4 regions of the Novibacillus thermophilus genome follow, and region 2 is predicted to be linked to each of the others. Evidence: riboswitches for the same ligand, from Rfam matches in the RefSeq annotation. Region 2 holds a riboswitch; each other region holds the start of a gene.

Region 1 (5,678 bases), 750 kb from region 2:
GGGAACGGTATTTGCGAGCCATTCAAACACGCGGGTTAACAATCAGCGCCTTCAGTTGTCATGGCAATCCGCTCTCGCCGAATAAGGACGTGGCGCAATCGTCTCACGACACGTTTGTGAAGACGGTCCGATTGGCTGAAATGATGGATGTTCCCGTCGTCAACTGTTTTTCGGGTACGGCAGGTGATCACGATGGAGCGAAATACGCGAATTGGCCGGTAGTCCCGTGGCCGACCGAGTACAGCGACGTACTGAAGTGGCAATGGGAAAAAAAGCTTATTCCGTACTGGAAACAGTGGGGACAGTTCGCACAGAACCACAATGTCAAAATCGGGTTGGAATTGCATGGCGGCTTTCTCGTCCACACACCTTATACACTGTTGAAACTGCGCGAGGCTACGTGCGAAGCTGTCGGGGCCAATTTAGATCCGAGTCACCTGTGGTGGCAAGGCATCGAACCGGTGGCAGCGATTAGGATATTGGGAGAAGCGAACGCGATCCATCATTTCCACGCCAAAGACACGTACATTGATCAAGATAACGTCAACATGCACGGTCTCACTGACATGCAACCGTACAGTCACGTAAAAACGAGGGCTTGGACGTTCCGCACCGTCGGCTACGGTCATGACTTGAAAGAATGGTCAGACATGATGAGTGCCTTACGCACGTACGGCTATGACTATGTCGTCAGTATTGAACACGAGGACCCGCTCATGTCCATCGAGGAAGGACTTACCCGTGCAGTCCGTAATTTGCAATCGATTCTCATGAAAGAGGAACCGACAGACATGTGGTGGGGGTGACACAGGTCGGGCCTTAGGCTCGACCTGTTGTACGCCCGCACCCCTTGAAGCAGAATGTTCCCGTTGAGACCAGAAGAAAAACAGTCGTTGACCAAGAATCTTATTTTCCCAACACCGACCAACTCGTTGTACGTCATGGTTCAATCCAGTGATGCTTCAGCGCATAAATCGCTGCTTGTGTGCGATCCTGTACCTTCATTTTACCGAGAATGTTTGTGATATACGTTTTAACGGTTTTTTCAGTGATGTGATTCAAGCTATATACGGATTAGCTGCCATCGGTTTGTTTGTTCTAATGACGATCATCATTTGGAAACTCAGACATGTCAGGCCAGCAGATACAACGCCTTATGAAGAAGTAACATCGTTTTAAAAAGGAATTCAACGTCTCAATGCAGAAATGGTCTGCTTGTGACCAGATCCGTTTCAAGCACTAGAGGTGACTTGCTGATGTTCAGGGAAAGGTATTTAGCTACCTTCATGAAAATTAAAAGTTGACAAAAAATGCTTGACAGACGATAAACCTTAAGCTACCATAAAAAGACCTAAAATTACATAACAAACATTCCTTATCAAGAGTCGGGGGAGGAACCTGGTCCGATGAACCCGCGGCAACCATTACTTGCCCAAAGTAAACGGTGCCAATTCCAGCAGACTGTGAAGGTCTGAAAGATGAGGAAGAGTTGATCGTTTGTTTATACAAAAACCTCTTCCGAATCGGAAGAGGTTTTAACTTTTCCGGGGTAAAGGGTGTTCGTGGGATGGAAACAGTTCGTTATTACGTTGTTTCCGTAAATCCTAGTATCAAAATTGGATAAGTTCATTTTAAGGGGGTGATCGATCGTCTTCTGTACTTACCATTCGAGCTAGGTAAATTAGTCACTGATTCGTTTAAGGCATTGAATGCGGTACAGAGCTTGAGCCAGTGCACTGTGAGTACAAATGGCATGCCACGTGTCGGATGCCCTAAGAACCCGTCTGTCTCTTGACGTCACGCGATTAGGAGCAGTCTATCACCAAAAAAATTTTAGGAGTGCAAGTTAATGAGCGACGTTATCACGATATCGGGAAGCCCATCTGAACATTCGAGATCAGAGTGTGTCCTGAAATTTCTCTGTTCTTTGATAGAACAGGAAGGACTGTCGACAATCCAAATTTCAGTTCGAAACTTAAAACCAGAAGATCTCGTCTACGCGCGGTATGACAGTCCGTCGATTGAGGACATAGCACTATCAATTAAAAACGCCAAGGGACTCATTGTCGGCTCCCCTGTCTACAAAGCGTCTTACTCGGGTGTGCTTAAAGCGTTATTTGATTTGCTTCCGCAGGATATTTTGAAACATAAGCCAACCCTTCCGATCATGGTTGGGGGGAGTTTGGCTCACTTGTTAGCCGTTGATTTTGCTTTAAAGCCGCTGCTAACTGCGTTAAAAGCGCAAAACTTACAAGGTGTTTACTTGCTCGACCAACAGATTGATCGTGAGAACGAAACAAACCCCATTGTCAATCAAGAGGTTTTGCAACGAGTAAAAAAAGAATTGTATTCGTTCATTCGGACCGTGAAAGAGCAAAAAGCTTTGGTCGTTTAGACGATGTTGTACCTGGAGGTCTGCTCAAATGAAAAAGCAGATTCATTTGAATGGTTTTACCCAAAATTCGGTTGCTCCTCATTCACCAGGATTGTGGAGACATCCGGCAGATCAAGGTTATCGACATGGGGATCTCTCCTACTGGATTGAGATGGCTCATCTTCTAGAACGCGGAAAGTTCGATGCTATCTTTCTGGCAGATGTAAGTGGTGTTTACGATGTATATCAAAACAGTTACAAACCGGCAATCCGTAACGCTGTCCAAGTTCCGCTTCACAATACCTTGCTTCAGATTTCTGCGATGGCTGCGAACACGCAATATTTGGGGTTTGCAGCGACTTATTCGGCTACTTATACACAACCGTACAAATTGGCGCGAGAGTTTTCCACGTTGGACCATTTGACGAAAGGACGTGTAGCCTGGAATATTGTGACCTCCTACTTGGAGAGCGAGGCGGTCAATCAGGGATTAAAGACCAGAATTGAACATGACAAACGTTATGAACGAGCAGAAGAGTATATGGATGTGGTCTATAAATTGTGGGAATACAGTTGGGAAGAAGATGCGGTCATGGCAGACGAGGAAATCGGCGTATATGCTGATCCTGAAAAAGTTCATCCCATTCAACATAAAGGGGAATACTTTAGCGTGCCCGGTATTCACCTAGTCGAACCTTCTCCACAAAGGACCCCCGTGTTGTTCCAAGCAGGCTCTTCTTCTAGGGGGCGCGACTTTGCGGCAAAACATGCAGAAGCTGTTTTTACGACGACCCAGAATACCATAGCGGAATTAAAAGCTTTTTCAACGGATATACGCAGCAGGGCTAAGAAGTTTGGTCGTCGTCCGGAAGATATCCTCATTTTTCCCGGGGTCGTCCCTATCGTGGGCGCTACCGAAGCAGAAGCAAAGGCCAAGTACGAGGAATTGAAACAGTATGTCAGTTATGAAGGAACACTCGCGCTTTTGTCGGGACATACGGGAGTTGATTTCTCCCATTATAATCCTGATGAATACGTTGAAAACTTGGAAACGAATGCATCTCGGGGTTTTCTCCATCAATATACTACTGTCAACCCAGAGAAGAAATGGACGGTGCGGGAAGCCGTTACACATCACGGTCTCGGTATCGGAGCCTGGAAAGTCGTTGGGACACCGGAACAAATAGCGGATCAGTTTGAGTCTATGGCGGTAGAAGGTGACGTTGACGGATTTAATATCATTCAAGCCATTTCCCCCGGAACATTCCGCGATTTTGTGGACTATGTCGTTCCGGAGCTGCAAAGCCGCGGGATTCATAGGACGGAGTATGAGGCAACAACTTTACGTGAAAACATGTTTGGAAAGGGCAGGGTTCGTTTACCTAGTAATCATCCAGCAAAAAGACTCGGTTCACATTTGTCCCGTGAGGCGGCGAAGTCAGTACGTTGAAGAGGATCACCCACCGACTGCGGTAAGCATCGGTGGGTGATTTATGCGACTTAACTTGTACCATTGTCCCACCGCACTTGATGATGGGGCACTTGTATTTTCCGACAACTCCATTCTAACCGAGGATTTTGAAATGGCTCGCTTTATGTTAATAGCGAAAATCTCTCATCCGTCATATCAGCATTTACAGCTACTCCCGCCTTATGACCTTCTGCAGCAGAAATTATTAACGAAGAAGGAGCGAATTGTGCGAACTCACCAGCGGCATAAATATTTTTTTGTGAGGTGCGCCCAAAATCATCTGTTACAATCTGTCCGTTCTCCTGTATTTCAATACCGAGGTGTTCAGCAAATTGATTAGGGCGATAAAATGATAGTTCAATAAACCCACCACTCCTTTTGATTTCCAAGCCTGAAGCAAACGCAACTTTTTCCAGGTATCCATTTTCTCCGTACAATTTTTGTATCGGTTCCGTGTTGACTACTATTCCTTTCCGCTCTAAATCGTCCTTTATAGGTTGAGATATTTCGTGACCGTTGGTTGCCACCAATAAATCCTCAGACCAATTGTGAATCAGCTTTCCCAAATGAAACGCCGCACCTTCGTGTTCTGCAATTAAAATGAGTGGTTGGTCTCTTAACTCCCATCCATCACAATACGGACAGCTAAATAAACTTTTTCCGTAATATTGACTTATTTCTGGAACTTGCGGGAATATTTCTCGTATCCCCGTGGCTAAAATTATTTTTTCCGCAAGGGACTGTCTGCCCTCAGACGTTGTAATCTTAAACAGTGCATCACTCGCTTGTTTTGTGACCTGTGTCACCGTTTCTCTAAAAAAATGAACGGACGGATACTTACTCAGCTCTTCGATTGCAATATTTTTGAACTCCGCTGGCTTAATGCCGTCTCGTGTCAAAAATCCATGGGATTCTTGCGTGACCCGGTTTCTGTTCGTCCCGTCATCAAATAGCGCGACATTTCTTCGCGATCTTCCAAGTATTAAACCTGCACTCAAACCGGCAGGTCCGGCACCTAAAATTGTACAATCAAAGACTTCCACTGTTGTCATCCTCCTCATTCAATGTTCAAGATAGTTTAATTGCAGACATTAAAACTCTATAAAGGCAACAAAGGTGCAAAAAATAAAGAACATCGATAAAAAAGAATTCATATCCACCACAATATACTTGAAAATAACCCAGATTAGAGGGTAGACGTTGCTTTCTTCGCAAGATCAGAAATTTTTTGCTTCTTCAATTGCTCCTCCATTTTTTCTTCTGCCGAAACCATGACCTTTTGAATCAAGCAATCCGGATTGTGGTTTAGGCAGCCTTCAAACAGGGACGCAGATCCTTCAATCGCGTGAATGATGTCTAGAAACGAAATGTCTTCCCAATTCGACTTTAGCTTGTATCCTCCATTGACACCGGAAGAGGACTCAATCATTCCTGCTTTGACGAGTTTCGTCAGGATTTTGGATAAATACGTAGGTGATACCTGAAGCCGTTCTGCCAACTGCAGCACATCCACACGTTGAGTGGGAGTGGTAGCGGCAAGATGGAGCATGGCGTGAAGGGCGTAGTTCGTCGCTTTAGAATACTTCACGTGATGTTCACCCCTTTCAAAGACTTTGTCTATCCATAATATCTTTTATGGAGGTATATGTCAAATATTTATGCTCCGTTAAAATGGCTTTCCAATAATGACCGATTGTGAAAGTTCAAACGTATTTAGAAACGTTCCCAATTAGGTGGAAGCCTTATTTTTGTATTGTTGTAAAGGGTTTCAAATATATTGGATGATTTTATAGTTTTATAGGATACAAATAAAGAAAATTAAACTGTTACACT
Region 2 (5,678 bases):
GCACCATGACGTCGGTCTGGAACGACTGAAAGCCAAAGCGGTAGGCGAGATCGCCGAGGCCTCCCCCGCCGAGTATTCCGGTGATGGCCGAATAACTGACGAGCGTGATACACGTGACCGTAATCCCGGCAACTAATCCCGGCAACGCTTCGGGTATATACACCTTGCGAATGATCTGCCAGCGGGTCGCCCCCATGGCCCTTGCCGCTTCGATGACGCCCTTGTCCACTTCCCTGAGCGACGTCTCTACCAGCCGTGCGTAAAACGGTGCGGCACCAACGACTAACGACACGCACGCCGCCGTCGGACCGAGGGACGTGCCGACCAACATTCGGGCGACGGGTATCATCCACACGACCAACACGATGAACGGAATGGAGCGAAACAGGTTGACGCCGAAGCCAACGAGGCGCTGCAACCACGGCAGTGGCCACAGGCCTTTCTCTTCCATCACGACGAGGGCAATCCCGAGTGGGAGTCCGAACAAAGCGGTGAAAAAAGTGGAGATGACCATCATGTACACTGTCTCCCACGTCGCAGCCAACAGCAAATCCCATTGGACGTTAGGCAGAAGGAAATCCACTGTCTAACACCTCCACTTCGACGTCTGACCCCCGCAAAAAGTCCACGACTCGCGCCACCTGCTCCGAAGATCCGTCAACGTGTACATACAGCGTGCCGTAGGCCGTGTCGTTGACTTGACGCACTTGTCCCTGCAAAATGCTGAGATCGACCTCACAGGCGCGGATACAGCGACTGATGACCGGTTGTTTCGCCTCTGTCCCGAAAAATGTGCACTTGAGGATCCGTCCGGAAAACATATCACGAAAGGAAAGGTCAAGGGCTTCTTTCGCTTCTTCCTCCAACCCGGCCACGTCCCGCACGAACCGACGCGTGATTTCTTTTTTCGGCCGGCGGAACACGTCGGACACCGGTCCGCTTTCGACGAAACGCCCGTTTTCCATGACCGCCACGCGATGGCAAATTTTGCGGATAACGTGCATTTCGTGGGTGATGAGGACGATCGTCAGATTCAACTCGCGATTAATCTTTTGGAGTAAACGGAGTATGTCGTCCGTCGTCTTCGGATCGAGGGCTGACGTCGCCTCGTCGCACAATAACACTTTCGGGTCATTGGCCAGCGCCCTCGCAATCCCGACCCGCTGCTTCTGCCCGCCGGACAGTTGCGCCGGGTAAGCGTCCGCCTTGTCCGTCAGGCCGACAAGCTCGAGCATGTGCCTGACTTTCTCATCGGCTTCGGCCTTCCCAACGCCGGCGATTTCCAGCGGAAAGCGGACGTTCTCCTTGACCGTACGGGACCACAGCAAATGGAACTGCTGAAAAATCATGCCGATTTCCCGCCGCGCTTCCCTCAGTTCGCGTCCGGACAACTGGGTAAAAACGCGCTCCCCCACCCTCACTTCTCCGGCGGTCGGCGGTTCCAGCAAGTTGATCGTCCGGATCAAGGTGCTCTTTCCCGCGCCGCTGTAGCCGATAATCCCGAAGATTTCTCCGGGCTCGACCGTCAGATCTATGTCATCTACAGCTCGGATTGTCCCTGCAGCCGTCTTAAAGTGCTTACGAATGCCCTTTAACTGAATCACGTGTCTCCCTCCCTTTAACAGCTAAAAAACCCTTTTTCGCAGAGAAAAAGGGTTTTACAGCAAAGGTAAACGTCCTCTCTCATCTGCCAGGTCGACACCTGCAGGAATTAGCACCTTTTTGCACGTGAGGGCGCAAATGGTTGCCGGGTTTCATCGGGCCAGTCCCTCCACCTCTCTGGATAAGAGATGTCTAGTTTGTATTAAGTTAAGCTGAAAAGATTTTACCACGATATGAGAGAAGGGACAACAGGTTTTTTTAAAAGTTTTCCGTTTCTACTCCTCCCAACCTTTTACAGAATCGACAACGTCCTCTCTCATCTTCAGAAGCGCCCTGCCAAAGGGCGAGGCTCCTCGAGCCCCCTTCCTCATCACAGCCTATTTCAAATGAATCCAGACACTTTTGACTTCTGTATAGTTTTCAAGGGCGTACGACCCCATTTCACGGCCGAAGCCAGACTGTTTGTAACCGCCGAAAGGAGAGGCCGGATCGGTTACGTTGTAGCAATTGACCCACACCGTCCCGGCCTTTAGCCGACTGGCGATGTAGTGAGCGTTTTTCACATTTTCGGTCCACACCCCGGCAGCCAGTCCGTACGGCGAGCCGAAAAGGGGGCTGACGTCTCAAGACGAATCGTATTCCCCGTATGTTTCTCGCAGCGTGTCGCATATTTCACCGACGGTTGCCCCGCTTTTCACGGCGTCGATGATGAAAGGCATCACATTCTCGTTTCCTGAAGCTGCCAACTGCAGCTGCGAGAGGACGTGCCGTAGGCGCACATTGTCCCGGGATCGGCGCAGTTGTTGTAGAAATCGCTTTTGTCGCTGTTCCAGCCTCGGATCCGATTGGTGCAAAAAGATCTCCCCGTTTTCTTCGCCGACAAACCGGTTTACACCGACGACGACTTCCTCACCGCGTTCCACTTTTTGCTGATGGCGATAGGCGCCGTCCTGAATTGTCTGTTGAACATACCCGCGTTCAATGGCGGCAACGGCTCCCCCCTGCCCCTCGATTTCGTCCAAATAGTCCTGGACTCGCTGTTCCAACTGGTCCGTCAATTCCTCAACAAAATACGAGCCGGCGAGTGGGTCCACCGTGTCGGCGGCACCGCTCTCATAGGCGATAATTTGTTGTGTGCGCAGCGCTGTCCGCACTGACGCCTCTGTAGGTAAAGCCAGTGCCTCGTCGGACGCATTGGCGTGTAGACTCTGTACGCCGCCGAGTACGGCAGCGAGGGACTGGAGCGCGACTCGCGCGACGTTGTTATCGGGCTGGACGGCAGTCAACGTAGAACCCCCGGTTTGGGCGTGTACCCGAAACTGTTGCGACCGCGGAAGGCGCGCTCCGAAGCGCTCGCGCATCAAGCGGGACCACAAGCGGCGGGCGGCACGGAATTTGGCCACTTCCTCGAAAAAGTGATTGTGTACACTTAAGAAAAATGAAAACTGAGGTGCCACTTGATCGATCTTCAGCCCTCTTGCCAGAGCATACTCGATGTAGGCGATACCGTTTGCCAGTGTAAAGGCTAATTCTTGGGAAGCTGACGCACCTGCCTCCCGCATGTGGTACCCGCTGACACTGATCGGTTTGAAACGGGGCATCCAGTTCGTGCAAAATTCCACGACATCCGTCACCAGTCGCATGGACTCTTGCGGTGGATAAATATACGTGCCCCGGGCGGCGTACTCTTTTAAGATGTCGTTTTGCACTGTGCCGGACAACTTGTCGAGGGGAACCCCCTGTTTTTCCGCGACGGCGATGTACATCGCCAACAGGACGGGGGCCGGAGCGTTGATCGTCATCGACGTGCTGACGCGGTCGAGGGGAATGTCTTGAAACAGCAGCTCCATGTCCCGCAAGGAATCTATGGCAACACCGACCCTGCCGACTTCTCCCGCCGCTTCCGGAGCATCGGAATCAATGCCAATCTGCGTCGGCAAGTCAAACGCGCAACTGAGACCGTGCTGCCCTTCACGCAATAAAAATTTAAACCGCCTGTTCGTCTCCCGCGCCGTTCCGAACCCGGCATACTGCCGCATCGTCCACAACCGCCCGCGGTACATCGTCCGGTGGATCCCCCGGGTGTACGGGAACTCGCCGGGAAACCCGAGTTTTTCCTTGTAGCGCGTATCGCATTCATCTGGGGTGTAGCAACGTTCCACTTCAATGCCTGAGGAGGTGACACACGTTTTTGACGTGTGGATTGACCGGTGCTTATCCAACATGTCGTTTACACTCCGTTCTTCCCATGACCCAGTTGTACTCGTGATACCTTTCGCTTCCATTCCGCTTAAATCACGGACGACATCAGCACACGCAGCGTCATGCGTGCAGCAGAGTGGAATGTCAAAAGGGAAGATGCACTCATTTCAATGGCAGCGCCTCAAACGGTCCTTCTCTCCCACTCTCTCACGATGGCCAACAGCTTGGGTGTCCAAGAAGAAGACACGTGTCTGCCGTACCGCCGAGTCTATCTTCGGCAAATGCGGTCTGTTCATAGCATCCTTCAACGTCGCTGAGACCATTCACACAAAGGCAAAAAAAAAGAAGATGTCTGCGAGAGAACACCTTCTGTCAAAATAAGATGGGGAGGAGTTAAAAGGGACTGGACTTCTGCTGGCAGAAATCCAAACACTCCTATTATTTCCCGTTGCAAACCCTTTTAAACATTTAAAGAGTCCCATCGCGATGGTTCACGGTTGTCCTGTCTCGACAACGCTCAACGTCACGTCTTCTCGCGTTGGGTGTAGCGCTGTAACCGTCTACTCAACACGCTCAACCGTTTCTTTAACGAATGTTCCCACCTCACATCGCCGAGTCGCTTGGCGACCCCGAGTAAATCGAGGGCGTTGTCGATTTGGGTTCGGTACAGTTGCTCGGGGTCATCTCCTTCTACCGAGACACAGTCCTCCATCATCTCGACCACGTGAGCACTGTCGACAAAGTCGTCAAAGTTCACGTGGTGGGCTCCGTCTCCTTGGGCATAATCGACTAATAAGTCAAATTCCTCCCGCACGGCGTAATGTATCTCCACACTGCGGCAAATCGGGCAAAACACGATTGGGACGCGATGGACCACGACTCTGTCACTGCGAATAGCGCCGATCGTCCCAATCATACTCGCCCCGCAACAAAAACTCATCAAACCGCCCCCTCCCTCGTCGTAGACGGTACAAACTTTCGTTCATTGTACCACACTCACGTGAAAACGGCAGCATGAAAAATGCGCACAAAAAAAGTGTGATCGGCTGATCACACCGTTTGCGCGTCCGTCACTGTCCGTCTTCTCCGTACATCTCTGCGTATTTTTCAGGTGAAAGCAAGTTTTCCAGCTCTGAAGGATCTTCCATTTCCACGACGATCATCCACCCTTTTTCGTAGGGGGACTCGTTGACGAGTTCCGGGGAATCTTCCAATTCGCCGTTCACTTCCACCACTTTGCCGTTTACGGGGGCGTACAGTTCGGAAACGGTTTTGACCGATTCCACACTGCCGAACGGCTCATTCGCCTGAAGCGTATCCCCAATTTCCGGTAACTCCACAAACACAATATCGCCCAGTTCGGATTGGGCAAAGTCCGTGATTCCGATCCGCACCTTTTTTTCGCCTTCGTCCTTTACCCACTCATGTTCTTCACTGTACTTGAGTTCTTTCGGCAAATTCACGGTGAACCCTCCTGCCACTTCAATTTTGTATGTCCAACACGCGCTTCAAGCGTTGTTCGACCATTTGCAAACCTCTTTCCCCCGCTTGAAAATGGCGTAACTTTCCTTCCTCGTCAAACAGGTAGTACGCCGGCACGTACTCATTTTGAAAAGCGTCGACCACCGCGTGTTGATTGTCGATGATTTGCGGATGCTTCAGTTCATACTTTTCAATCGTCTCTTTGACAGGCTCGATTTCGGTATCTTTTTCAGAGCGGGGCATATGTACACCGACTACTTTAAGATTAGCATCTTTGTACTTTTCGCGCCACTCATTGATATCCGGGAGTGTTTTTTTGCATATACCGCAGCTGATGGACCAGAAGTGTACCAAGACCGGATGCCCTTTCAAATCGTCTTTCGACACTTCTC
Region 3 (5,678 bases), 1.1 Mb from region 2:
CTTGCTTAAGACGATCCACCAAACATACAAAATGCATCGCGACCCCGACAAATGTATCTTCCGTTACGTATTCCCCCGCTTTTTGTTCAATTTCCTCCAACCAATCGAGAAACTGTTCCAGCAACATATCTACTTGATCGCTCTTCATATTGACCGCTAACGAAGATTTCATCTTTTGATAGAGGGAAAAGCGCTGTTCCCACAAGTTGACGAAGCGTTGCAAACGTTCACATTCACTGTCGAGTAATATATCCGAAGGAGACATGGACAACGGAACCGAGTCTTCCCCTTGCCACAATCCGATGGCAGCCACTACACGCTGTCGGTTTTGTTTTAACTGTTTGGCGATTTCATTCCATTCTCCTGCTGCAACTGTTTGCAATAACACACCTCCGGATAAGTGAATATGTTCCTTCACCAGTTGCTCTAACTGTTCCGCACCCCCCGTCCCTGTCAAGCAGCAAAGCATGATGACATATCGGGCGTTCTCACCGGACTCAGATGAGACAGGGGGACGTACCATAACATTAGACTGATCCTCATTGGCTTTTATGGAGTTTACAATCTCCTCTAATGTATGGCCAAGATTGGCCTTTCGTAAAGCTTCAATCACGAGCGGGGTACTCACACGCTTAATCGTTGCCGTCACGATCCCTGTCTCTTCACTGAGGAGAGCGCCAAAATTCTCCAATGATCCCATGTCAACTAACAGTAAAACACCGCGACCTGTATCCACTTTGACCGCCAGATCTTTTAGTTTCTCGAATGCGTGCTCCGGATTCATTGATAACGGAACATCAATGGCCCATCCTTCGGAAATGTCCAGCAAATCTTGTGCTACCGACAGCATGGAAGATGCCGTCGATGTTCCATGCGCCATCACAATTACAGCTGTCGTTCCCCTTTCCCAGTTGTTGTCCGATTCGTCATAAGCGTAGAACAATGTCAAGTAACCAATTTCCTCCATAGGTACATCGATTTGAAGGGTCTTTTCGATGAGCGTCATACTTTCGGTAGCCACTATGAAAGCTTGCGGGTATTTTTTTCTTAACTCATTTAAATTGTAAGGAGAAGTCATTTTTCCCTTTTTTAACCGTTTCACCATAGCGTCAATGTGCATGGCCAATCCGGCGTACACTTTGGGAGGATACGCTTTCCCCAGTTTTTCCTCCGCTCGTGACAGTAGCTGATGGGCTAAATCAATCAATTGAGGCTCAACGATTTTTCTAATATTGTCACGATCCGCATATCGAGCGTCCGACAATTCACGCGGCATCTGGAAATGGATCGGGATTTCCTCCCCCGCTTCAGTCGATTCCGGATCTTTCGTTGATATCTGACAAGTTCCTATCAAATGATCCAATTCCGGCTTTTCCAGCAAATAACGTAAGCGCAGTGCCCCTCTCTTGACTTCCAAGGGCAAGTGGGACTGCAAAATATACAACGTTTTCTCTGTTCGCTGTTCCGCATAGGCGTGGGCACAGGATAGTTGAATATCCTTTTTTAACTGTCCGACATTGCCCGGACATTCATAAGCAATAAACGCTTGCACTGCAACCGGTTCCAATACGATGTTCTTCTTCAACCGCCGCGCCTCTTCCTCACAAAACAATCGGATAAGCGCAATCCTCTCGTTTAGCGGCCGGTCCGCCAACTTAGGAAGTTGAATTTCCATTGGAATGCGACGGCGAAAGGTTTTTAACAAAACCGAATCTGGTTGTTCTGTCGTCGCCGCGACGATGAATACTTGTGCCTGTCGTCCGTCCTCCGTTTCTCCCAGCTTGCGGTAACATCCTGTATCTAAATAAGTGAACAACATCTCTTGACCTTCTGGAGGCAGACGGTGAATTTCGTCTAAAAAAAGCATGCCGCCATCAGCCCGTTCCAACAAACCTCGCCGGTCTTGACTCGCTCCCGTATAAGATCCCTTCACACTGCCAAACAACTGACTAAGCAACAGTTGAGGATTGTGAGCGTAGTCAGCACAGTTGAAGGTGACAAATTCTCCTTTATGCTGGGTGGAAATCCGCCTGTATTCGTACATCAAACGCGCAAACATGCTTTTTCCGACGCCTGTCGCGCCGAAGAGGAGAGTATGGAGGCCGTACGGAGGGTAGTGCAAAGCCGCTTTCGCCTGTTCAATCGGAGCGCGAAAACTACCCTCTGCCCCAATTATTCGACCGAATACTTGGATGCCGGCTGATGTACGAGCCACACGGAACAAGACAGGGCGCCCCTCTTTTTTCTCAACCAAACCGTGTTTGACGAGCCGGTTTAATTCCCGGCTGACGTTACTGCGATGCTGTTGCAATGTATCCGCTATTTCTTGTGCGCTTACCCCCCACTTGTCTCGCGCCTCGTCACACATTTGACACAACGTATCCCACAACTGATTACTCAACTTCCCACCTCTCACTAAATACATTTTCGTCAATATTATACAAAATGACCGTGTCATCAAGTGAGACTTTACGCTTCTGTCTGATAGAGTGTCTTACGCTTATCAACACGTTCTCAATGACTGATCCATCATGACATAGCTAAAGGAAGGCATCGTATAAGGCGGTCGGTAACCTCCCAAAATGATCAGTACCAGCAAAAAATTGGGAGTTTCTCTCGGAAGTTCTCACAATACTGAAACTGCTGTATCATCTATAATCCTTATACGTGCGGTTGATTTCCCCTACCGCAATGACAAAACTAATCGCACACTCCTTTATCCTTGGACAAACTCATACTTTTTTCTTATGGTCGCTTTTGATATCCTTAATAAAATAATACAACGTCGTAAGAACGAAGATCACAATTAATTCCGAAACGACAAAGCTTGTCATAACTTTTTCACTCTTTCTGCCACATCGTGTGATTTTACAAAAATCAAAAGAAGTTTCTTGCGATCCAGCCACAGTAAGATGAGACACATAACCATCAAAACAGTACTGAGGTCTTGAACACCAATATCAAAAGCATAATTGACCATCATAATATTAACGGCAATTGGAAAATAACAGATGGCACCCAACGTTGCCGTCCTCGGAATCGCGATTAAGACAGCGGCTATGACTTCCCCTAACCCGATAAACATTTCATATAAGCGCGAATATCCAAAAAATGTCCAAGCTAACGTAAAACCTTCTCCTCGCATGGCGGCAATTTCTTCTGTTGGTACGCCAAATTGTCCGAACGTCAGTTTAGCAGCTCCGTAAATCAGAAAGTTCACTGCCAAAAAGAGACGAAACGTCGCAGGAATTGAGTGTTGAAGGACACAAATAAACCGACCCGTATCCATGTGCTCACATCCCCTTCCCCCTAAACACGTTCACGCATTTCTAGTACCCGTACCACACACGCTTTTTTCCCAAAAGCCATTTAAGTATCACGATCTTTCGGCTCTTCTTTTATCGTAGAAAAATTTGAAACTGATTGACATTGATTGGTCTTACATTTTAACTACCAAAACTTACAATTTTGTAAGGTGCGGACAAAGTAGTTCAGAAAAAATTTTCTAAACTGAACGGCGTATTCCCCTTGACAATGTGAGAATAGAGTTGTAGGATAATTACAAGTTTTTTCAATTACATATTCATAGTGAATGCTTCTTATCAAGAGAGGCGGAGGGACTGGCCCAATGAAGCCCGGCAACCTCTTTGCACTCGCGCAGTGCAAAAAAGGTGCCAACTCCTGCGGGATGAGTTTAACTCGTTCCGAGAGATAAGAAGAGCGTTTCGCTACAGAGCGAACCCCTCTTCTTATCGAAGAGGGGGTTTTTGTATGTGTCGAGCCTAGAAATAGTGACAGGAGAGGAGAGAGTGTGAATGAGTTATGATGTATCAGTTGAAGTTTCCGAAACATCCCTTCACCGACGTCGGGCCGCCATCTCGAGCGTGATCGGAACAACCATCGAATGGTACGACTTCTTTATTTACGGAACAGTGGGAGCCCTCGTATTTCCTACTTTGTTTTTCCCGGATTCTGACCCTTACGCAGGGTTGATGCAGACGTTCTTAATCTTTGCCATCGGGTTTGTGGCACGACCTGTTGGCAGTTTTATCTTTAGTCACTTTGGCGATCGCTTTGGAAGAAAGACGACACTCATTTTCACATTACTGATGATGGGAATCGCGACAACGACTATGGGGCTTTTACCGACTTATGAAACAATTGGCATATGGGCTCCGCTCTTGTTGTCGATTCTCCGCTTTTTACAGGGTCTCTCAGCAGGCGGAGAGTGGGGAGGTGCTGTCTTGCTCTCTATGGAGTGGGCAGGGCGTGATCGACGCGGATTTTTTGCAAGCCTCCCACAGCTGGGTTCACCCTTCGGCTTAGTACTCTCTTCAACCGTTGTTTCACTCTTACTCACGGTATCCGGTGACGCCTTTTTTTCGTGGGCATGGCGCATTCCGTTCCTTTTCAGCTTGGGCCTAGTCATCGTCGGACTGTACGCCCGTTTACGCGTTCTGGAATCACCAGAGTTTCAAAAAGTTCTAAAAGACGAAAATGTGTCCCAAGCTCCTGTGCTCGAATCGCTTCGCACCTACCCTAAAACGATCCTCTGGGCCATCTTAGTGAACATTGTGATGTTCGCTGCGTTTTACACGTTCAGTACGTTTTTTATCGGGTATGGATCGACGTATTTAAACCTCGATCAGAATCTGCTAACCAATGCCACTGTGCTCGGCGGCATTGCGGCGGCACTTGCCGTAGTCCTTTTCGGACACTTTTCAGACATCGTCGGAGCCAAGAACGTGTATGTCGTCGGTGTCCTCTCTTTGGTGGTATGGGCATTTCCATATTTTGTCCTGGTCAACAGCAAACAGCCTTTCCTCATTGTGACTGCGGTAGCGTTCGCGTTTTTCACGTTTGGTGCCATGTACGGCCCCCTCGCATCATTTGTCGCAAGTTCGTTTCCAGCCCGCCTGCGGTACAGCGGTTCATCGGTTGCTTATGCAATCGGAGCGGTCCTCGGGGGTGGCATCGCACCGATGATCAGCACCTTTTTAGTCGACAACTTTGATTCTGCGTTTGCTGTCAGTACTTATTTGATCTCCTTGGCCCTTCTCGGACTTATAGGTGCCCTCAAACTGAAGGAACTTTAGGTTTATTTCCTGGGAGAAAGGTGGTTAACATTATGTCAAGTTTGTATCATCAACCGTTTCAAGCGCCCCTTACCCCCGCGTCGTTTTTAGAAAGGACGGTAGTGGCTTTTCCAGATCGCGTAGCGGTTGTCGAAGGAAACACTCGCTACACTTACCGGACATTGTACGAAAGAGTCCACCGTCTGGCGCGAGGTCTCTACCGTCTCGGCGTACAGCGGGGTGACCGTGTTGCGGCAGTCGTTCCGAATACCAAACTTGCCCTCGAGCTTCACCTGGCGGTTCCTCTGATGGGAGCTGTACTCGTTCCCATCAACGTTCGTTTGAAATCAAAGGAAATGTCCTACATCCTCAATCACTCTGAAGCAGTTGTCCTTTTTGTGGACGACACGTACGCTGAACGACTGGTTCCTTGTCTTGAAGAAGTCCCAAGTGTCCGCGTCCTCATCGTCGATGGCACGGATAAACATTTCCCGACTACACGCCACATTGAACAGCCCGTGGACGTGCTTCCGTACGAAAGCTGGCTCCACTCGGTGCCCTTTGACCCGATGTCGGTAAGTGTTCAAGATGAGTGGGATTTGA
Region 4 (5,678 bases), 1.4 Mb from region 2:
AATAAGGATCATAGGGATCCGTTTGGTCACCTTTCTCGGCGAGGGCCTTGGCTAAATTCGCGATACCGAAATCATTGATATACCCATCCAGTGCCCAAGACAGACCTTCACCGGTGGATGTGTTCGTATAACCGTCGAATACGGACGTAGCCATCCCTTTTCTGCCAACGTTCGCGTTAGGGGGCACGACAGCGGCATCCTTTATCGCCGACTGATAGAAACTTTTCACGTCGAAATTGGTGACGCCTTTCAGATACGCATCCGCAAAGGCGATGTTTGCACTTGTGCCGACCATCAAATTGGCGTATCCCGGCGAAGACCAGCGGGAGATCCAGCCGCTGTCCCGGTAGTGCTGCACGAATCCGTCAATCATCTCCCCGGCTTGTGTCGGAGTTAGCAAGGCGTACGCTGGCCATGCCGTGCGATACGTGTCCCAAAAGCCATTGTTCACGTACACCTTGCCGTCTTCAATTTTCGCGCACGTTTCAGTTGCTGTACTCGTCGTACACGGGTTCAAGTCAAACTGGCTCGCATATTTGTAAACGGGTTCCTCCAGCGTCCCGACATTTTCGTACGCTGAGTTGGGATACAGGAATAAACGGTACATATTGGAATACAGTGTAACGAGCTGGTCCTCCGTCGCCCCTTCCACTTCGATGATCCCTAACTTGTCATCCCACGCTTGCTGTGCCCTTTCTTTAATCGTTTCAAAGGTGTCCTCAGCGCCGATTTCCTGCTCCAAATTTTTCTTCGCTTGTTCGACACTGATCAGCGATGTAGCAATTTTCATCGTCACCACTTTATTTTCTGTCGTGTCAAATTTGTAGTAGGCCGTCACGTTGTCGCGGCCTTCTCCGGTCAATCTGCCACTGTCGACGATCGGCTGATCGAATGTCGCGTAAATGAACATCCGGGTCGCTCCAGTGGAAAGACCGCTTCTCTGATCTGTATAGCCTGTGATGGTCCTATTATCGGGATCAAGGGTAATGCCACCGTTATTGCTCACATTGTCGAATATGAGGTTAGAGGAGTTTCCCTTAAACGTAAAGCGCATCATCGCCGCGTGATCGGTCGGAGTCATCTCTGTTTGAATGCCATTTTCAAAGGTGACGCTGTAATAGTGGGCTTTGGCCATTTCGTTGTCGTGCTTGAATGGCAACGCACGTTCTTTCCGATCGGCACTCGGTTTGCCAGTTGCATCAGATGGCATCACCTGGAACGTCTGGCGGTCCCCCATCCACGGACTTGTCTCATGGCTTAAGGCAAAGGCCTGGATTTCCGGAAGATTATCTTCATTATTACTTTCGTGATATGCATAGATCCAATTGGACCCTGCGTTCGTCACCGGCGTCCAGAAATTAAACCCGTGTGGCACAGCGACTGCAGGGAAGGTATTCCCCGTGAAAACGTACCGTTTGACTGCGTGCCACGAAGTGTGTTGACATATTCGGAAAGTCTGTCATACGTTCTCTCTTCGGGATTCGCTTCGATTTTAATATCATCGATGCTCCCCTTAAATACGGCCGGGCCTCTGGGGTTATCGTAGGCAATGAGTATGCGCTCGATCGTTTTCCCCGCTGCGACATCTCCGATCTTTGATTTTTTAAAGTTCCATTGATGCGCGTACAGAGTTTTTGAATTTCCTTGGTCTTGTGGATTGAGTTTGATCCCGTGCTGGTCGACGGCTTCAAGCTCATGCAGATAGGTCCCGTCGGAAAATGCGAGATCGACGGCTGCATACGTACTCGCGTAGTCCAAATGATCCTTATCGGTAAATTCCGGAAAAATGTAATACGACAGTTCGGTATTCTCAGTTACCGGAATGTCGACATCAAAAATTTTATTATACGAATAAGCACGCCCTTCTGTGAGATGCGTTCCAGAATACGAGAACGCCTTCAAACCTGTCCATCCGACGTTCGTCTTAGCTGCATACGCGCTCGAAGGTCCTTTTGAGGTGAAAGATTTCATATCTGAAGGAGGTGGCGGCGGGACATCAATACCGTTGGATAGCTGGATTTCTGCTAACTGCGTCAAGCCATCCCCGGCATTTTTCGCAATGTCAAATCGATAATATTGGTAGGCGGTTTCGTTATCAAACTCGTAGATTTTCGTTTGGAAACGCTCTTCAAAGACTTCATTTGTTCTCGTATCCAACGTCGTCCAATTTTCGCCGTCACTGGACCCGGAAAGCGTCCAGTCTCGAGGATCTCGGCCCGGGTAGTCGTTCGCTGAAGTAAAGGCGTATTTCACAACCGTGTCCGGCTCAGAAAGTTGAAGTTCAATCCAAGCCGTACGCTCAAACGCCAGCCATTTCGTATTCACGTCTTGATCCATCAACTTCTGTTCCGTTTCATTCGGTGGATTGTTGGCGCTTGCCGTCACTTGCTCAACTTTATCTGTAATGTTACCTTGAATACCGTCAAATGGAATGTTGCCATCAACGCCCTCCGTCATTTTACGGCCTTCCGCATCCGTTTCGACCGTATTTTCCCAATCCGGTTGCGGATCACCTTCTTCAAACGAAGTGAAAAAATCGGTTGGGGCTGCATGTGCCGTCTGAACAGGTGGTGTATATAAAATCCCGGCAAGCAATGTATATCTGACGATCACTGACAAAACCCTCGTAACCCGTCCCTTCTTCATGTACGGTGAACCTCCTTTAATCCCTCTCTCTTTTTTACAACGACGATATTTACTTCTAAATGTGATGGGCTTTCCTTCAAACCTCCTTTTTTTGGCTTATGTTAGGTCATATTCCAACCTTTAATAGAATGCCTGTCCACTGTCAGAATGTCTGCTTCCGATTGAATTCCTAAAGTCACGCTCTCGGTTGATTCCATATTCCAGCGGTCATCCTCTGAACCTCCGTCTGATGTGTTGACATATTCGTAGTGTGTAATGACTTCTAGCGGGATCGGCATGTAAATGTGCTTACAGAGCGGGTTCATCGTCCACTCCCATCCCAATTGTAGGACAAACCATAAAAAATGTGAGGAATCAATCTCTTTACTTTTATGCTAATTTCTTCAAATTTTTGTTAATAGTTCGATATTACTGGTTGTTTTCGGGCTTTGTGCTCTATCATTTTGATGTATATAGACTATTAGACATAGCGTTCTTCGAAGAAAAATTCCCTTTGTCAAACCATTTTATTCCCAGGTTAGTCGTACAACCCGGATCAAGGCATGGTCCTTTGTGTTCATTGACCTTTGGCAAATTGAAATAAGGGGTTGACAGTCGAAAAAAATATTTTTAAAATGAGGTAAAATTAAAACAACAATACCGGAACTCTTATACAGAGAGGGGGAGGGACTGGCCCTATGAACCCTCGGCAACCATTGAATTGACTCAAACGGTGCCAATTCCAGCAGATCCTTGTGACAGGGTCTGAAATATAAGAGGTTCCGCTACAGAGTTACTACCCTCGTGTAGTCAGTGAGCGGCCTCTTAAACAAGAGGTCGCTTTTCAATTGTCAAAAGTCTGAAAGAAGGTGATTCCTCAAAATTTGTCGTCATATAAACATATTATTCCCATTAGATTAATCTGTTTACTACACTTAAAAAGGAAGGTTGCTCAATGAAAAAACAAATTCATTTGAACGGTTTTGTCCAACATTCTCCATCCCCCCATTCCACCGGACTGTGGAGCTATAAACAACACGAAGGGCATCGCCACAATCGCTTGGCCTATTGGGAAGAAATAGCCCGAATTCTCGAGCAGGGGAAATTTGATGCCCTGTTTTTCGCCGATGTGATCGGAACTTACAGCGTCTATCAAAACAGTTATGAACCAGCTGTGACGAATGCCGTTCAAATACCTGCCCACGATCCCTTACTTGTGATTTCAGCCTTGGCTGCCTCGACTCAACACATTGGTTTTGCCGTAACCGTCTCGACGACCTATTCACAGCCGTATTTCTTGGCGCGGCAATTGTCGACACTCGATCACCTTACAGAGGGTCGAGTCGGGTGGAACATTGTGACGTCCTACCTTGAAAGCGAGGCGGTGAATCTGGGTTTAGAAAGGCGCTTACCGAAACATGTCCGGTACGATCGCGCGGATGAATTTTTAGAGGTAGTTTACAAACTGTGGGAACACAGTTGGGAGGATGATGCTGTCGTCCTTGACCGGAAAAACCGTGTGTTCGCCGACCCCTCCAAAGTCCATTTGATTAACCACCACGGTTCGTACTTCGATGTTCCGGGACCGCATTTGGTAGAGCCGTCGCCGCAACGGACCCCTGTCTTGTTCCAAGCCGGGGCATCCCCGCGTGGGCAGCGATTTGCAGCCAAACACGCCGAAGCTGTGTTCATTAAATCCCATTCCCTTGAATCGTTGAAAAACTACGTCCAGAACATCCGGAATCTCGTGGAGGAACAAGGGCGGGACCCGCACAGTGTCCTCATTTTTCCTCTTATCTTGCCGATCGTCGGTTCGACAGAGGAGGAAGCGCACCGAAAATACGAAGAATTAAAAAACCATGTGAGCTATGAAGGGACACTCGCTTTGCTTTCTGGGCATACTGGCATAGATTTCTCCAAATTTGATCCGGATCAATACATCGAAGACATGGAAACAGAGGCAGTCCAGGGAAATTTGAACCTGTACACGAAAGATCCGACCAGAAAGTGGACGTTGCGGGAAGCGGTCATGAACCATGGCCTCGGAAACGGTACGGTCAAATTTGTCGGAACACCTGAACAAATCGCCGACCAAATAGAGCAATGGGCCGTTGAAGGCGATGTCGACGGATTCAATATCGCCCACGCTCACTCACCGGGAACCTTCCAAGAATTCGTCGAATATGTCGTTCCCGAATTGCAACAACGCGGTATCTACCGGACAGAATACGAAGCAGTGACGCTGAGAGAAAACATGTTCGGAAAAGGGCGTCGGTTCTTACAGGAGGACCATCCAGCAAAACAAATCCAGGTTGCTACAAACAGCTGAATGGTGCGATAGTGTCCCATTCGATTTCATGATAAAGGAGTTCAAACATGACGGAAATCCAACTGTTTTTGTGGATCGGTTTAGCTGCTTTCCTCGTCCTTATACTCGGAATTGGAATTTACAGCGGAAAAAAGACGAAGAGTGTCCGCGATTTTGCCATCGGCGGTGGTCAATTGGGACCGGTCGTCCTTGGGCTTTCTTTTACTGGAACGTATTTGAGTGCCGCGGCTTTTTTGGGTTATCCGGGTTGGTCCTACGAATACGGGTATTCCAACCTCTGGCTTTTTTTGGCGATCATGGGTGGCGGACCGATCGGCGTGTTGATGGTGGCCAAGCGGGCAAGAAAAATCAACACGACCCAACAATCTCTTTCTTTGCCAGATTGGCTTGGAGACTATTACTCCAGCGATTTTTTGCGAATTGCGACCAGCATCATCCTCCTTTTCAACATTTTTTACATCGCCGCCCAATTCGTCGCCGGAGCCAGGATTTTCGAGTATTTGCTCGAAATCCCCTATGGGAACGCACTGATGACGACTACTATCATTGTCATCATTTACGTCTACGTGGGAGGGGCGATCGCCGATGTATACACCGATGCGATCCAAGTCATTCTTATGGCGGTGACCGGACTTCTCGTTTTTGTCTCCGGTATCGTTCTGTTTTGGGAAGGGGGCCTCTCGGAAACCTTTTCCGCTATCACAGCTAAATTGACAGCACAAGA

What was found. A riboswitch is a leader RNA that binds a small molecule or an ion and turns the genes downstream of it on or off. The one in region 2 is predicted to bind S-adenosylmethionine.
Region 1: another riboswitch for S-adenosylmethionine. It lies ahead of ssuE (NADPH-dependent FMN reductase); the one in region 2 lies ahead of B0W44_RS08655 (methionine ABC transporter ATP-binding protein).
Region 3: another riboswitch for S-adenosylmethionine. It lies ahead of B0W44_RS03385 (MFS transporter); the one in region 2 lies ahead of B0W44_RS08655 (methionine ABC transporter ATP-binding protein).
Region 4: another riboswitch for S-adenosylmethionine. It lies ahead of B0W44_RS15350 (LLM class flavin-dependent oxidoreductase); the one in region 2 lies ahead of B0W44_RS08655 (methionine ABC transporter ATP-binding protein).

Annotation. Positions count from the first base shown of each region.
Region 1 covers NZ_CP019699.1:2,483,259-2,488,936, forward strand. The annotation lists gene B0W44_RS12105 (sugar phosphate isomerase/epimerase family protein) at 1-806, shown strand, start outside; partial or broken gene B0W44_RS12110 (response regulator transcription factor) at 940-1,056, opposite strand; gene B0W44_RS18925 (hypothetical protein) at 1,054-1,179, shown strand; SAM riboswitch class I at 1,373-1,485, shown strand; gene ssuE (NADPH-dependent FMN reductase) at 1,850-2,395, shown strand; gene B0W44_RS12120 (LLM class flavin-dependent oxidoreductase) at 2,424-3,824, shown strand; gene B0W44_RS12125 (NAD(P)/FAD-dependent oxidoreductase) at 3,968-4,888, opposite strand; gene B0W44_RS12130 (Rrf2 family transcriptional regulator) at 5,032-5,433, opposite strand.
Region 2 covers NZ_CP019699.1:1,732,176-1,737,853, reverse strand. The annotation lists gene B0W44_RS08660 (methionine ABC transporter permease) at 1-583, opposite strand, end outside; gene B0W44_RS08655 (methionine ABC transporter ATP-binding protein) at 564-1,604, opposite strand; SAM riboswitch class I at 1,681-1,790, opposite strand; partial or broken gene B0W44_RS08650 (aldehyde dehydrogenase family protein) at 1,980-2,204, opposite strand; gene B0W44_RS08645 (acyl-CoA mutase large subunit family protein) at 2,226-3,887, opposite strand; gene B0W44_RS18095 (hypothetical protein) at 3,927-4,121, shown strand; gene B0W44_RS08640 (hypothetical protein) at 4,328-4,744, opposite strand; gene gcvH (glycine cleavage system protein GcvH) at 4,875-5,267, opposite strand; gene B0W44_RS08630 (redoxin domain-containing protein) at 5,287-5,678, opposite strand, start outside.
Region 3 covers NZ_CP019699.1:680,611-686,288, reverse strand. The annotation lists gene B0W44_RS03395 (sigma-54-dependent transcriptional regulator) at 1-2,401, opposite strand, end outside; gene B0W44_RS03390 (hypothetical protein) at 2,831-3,289, opposite strand; SAM riboswitch class I at 3,597-3,718, shown strand; gene B0W44_RS03385 (MFS transporter) at 3,816-5,096, shown strand; gene B0W44_RS03380 (acyl--CoA ligase family protein) at 5,129-5,678, shown strand, end outside.
Region 4 covers NZ_CP019699.1:3,143,540-3,149,217, forward strand. The annotation lists gene B0W44_RS18680 (GH92 family glycosyl hydrolase) at 1-1,375, opposite strand, end outside; gene B0W44_RS18685 (discoidin domain-containing protein) at 1,342-2,646, opposite strand; gene B0W44_RS15345 (hypothetical protein) at 2,748-2,969, opposite strand; SAM riboswitch class I at 3,292-3,404, shown strand; gene B0W44_RS15350 (LLM class flavin-dependent oxidoreductase) at 3,581-4,954, shown strand; gene B0W44_RS15355 (sodium:solute symporter family protein) at 5,002-5,678, shown strand, end outside.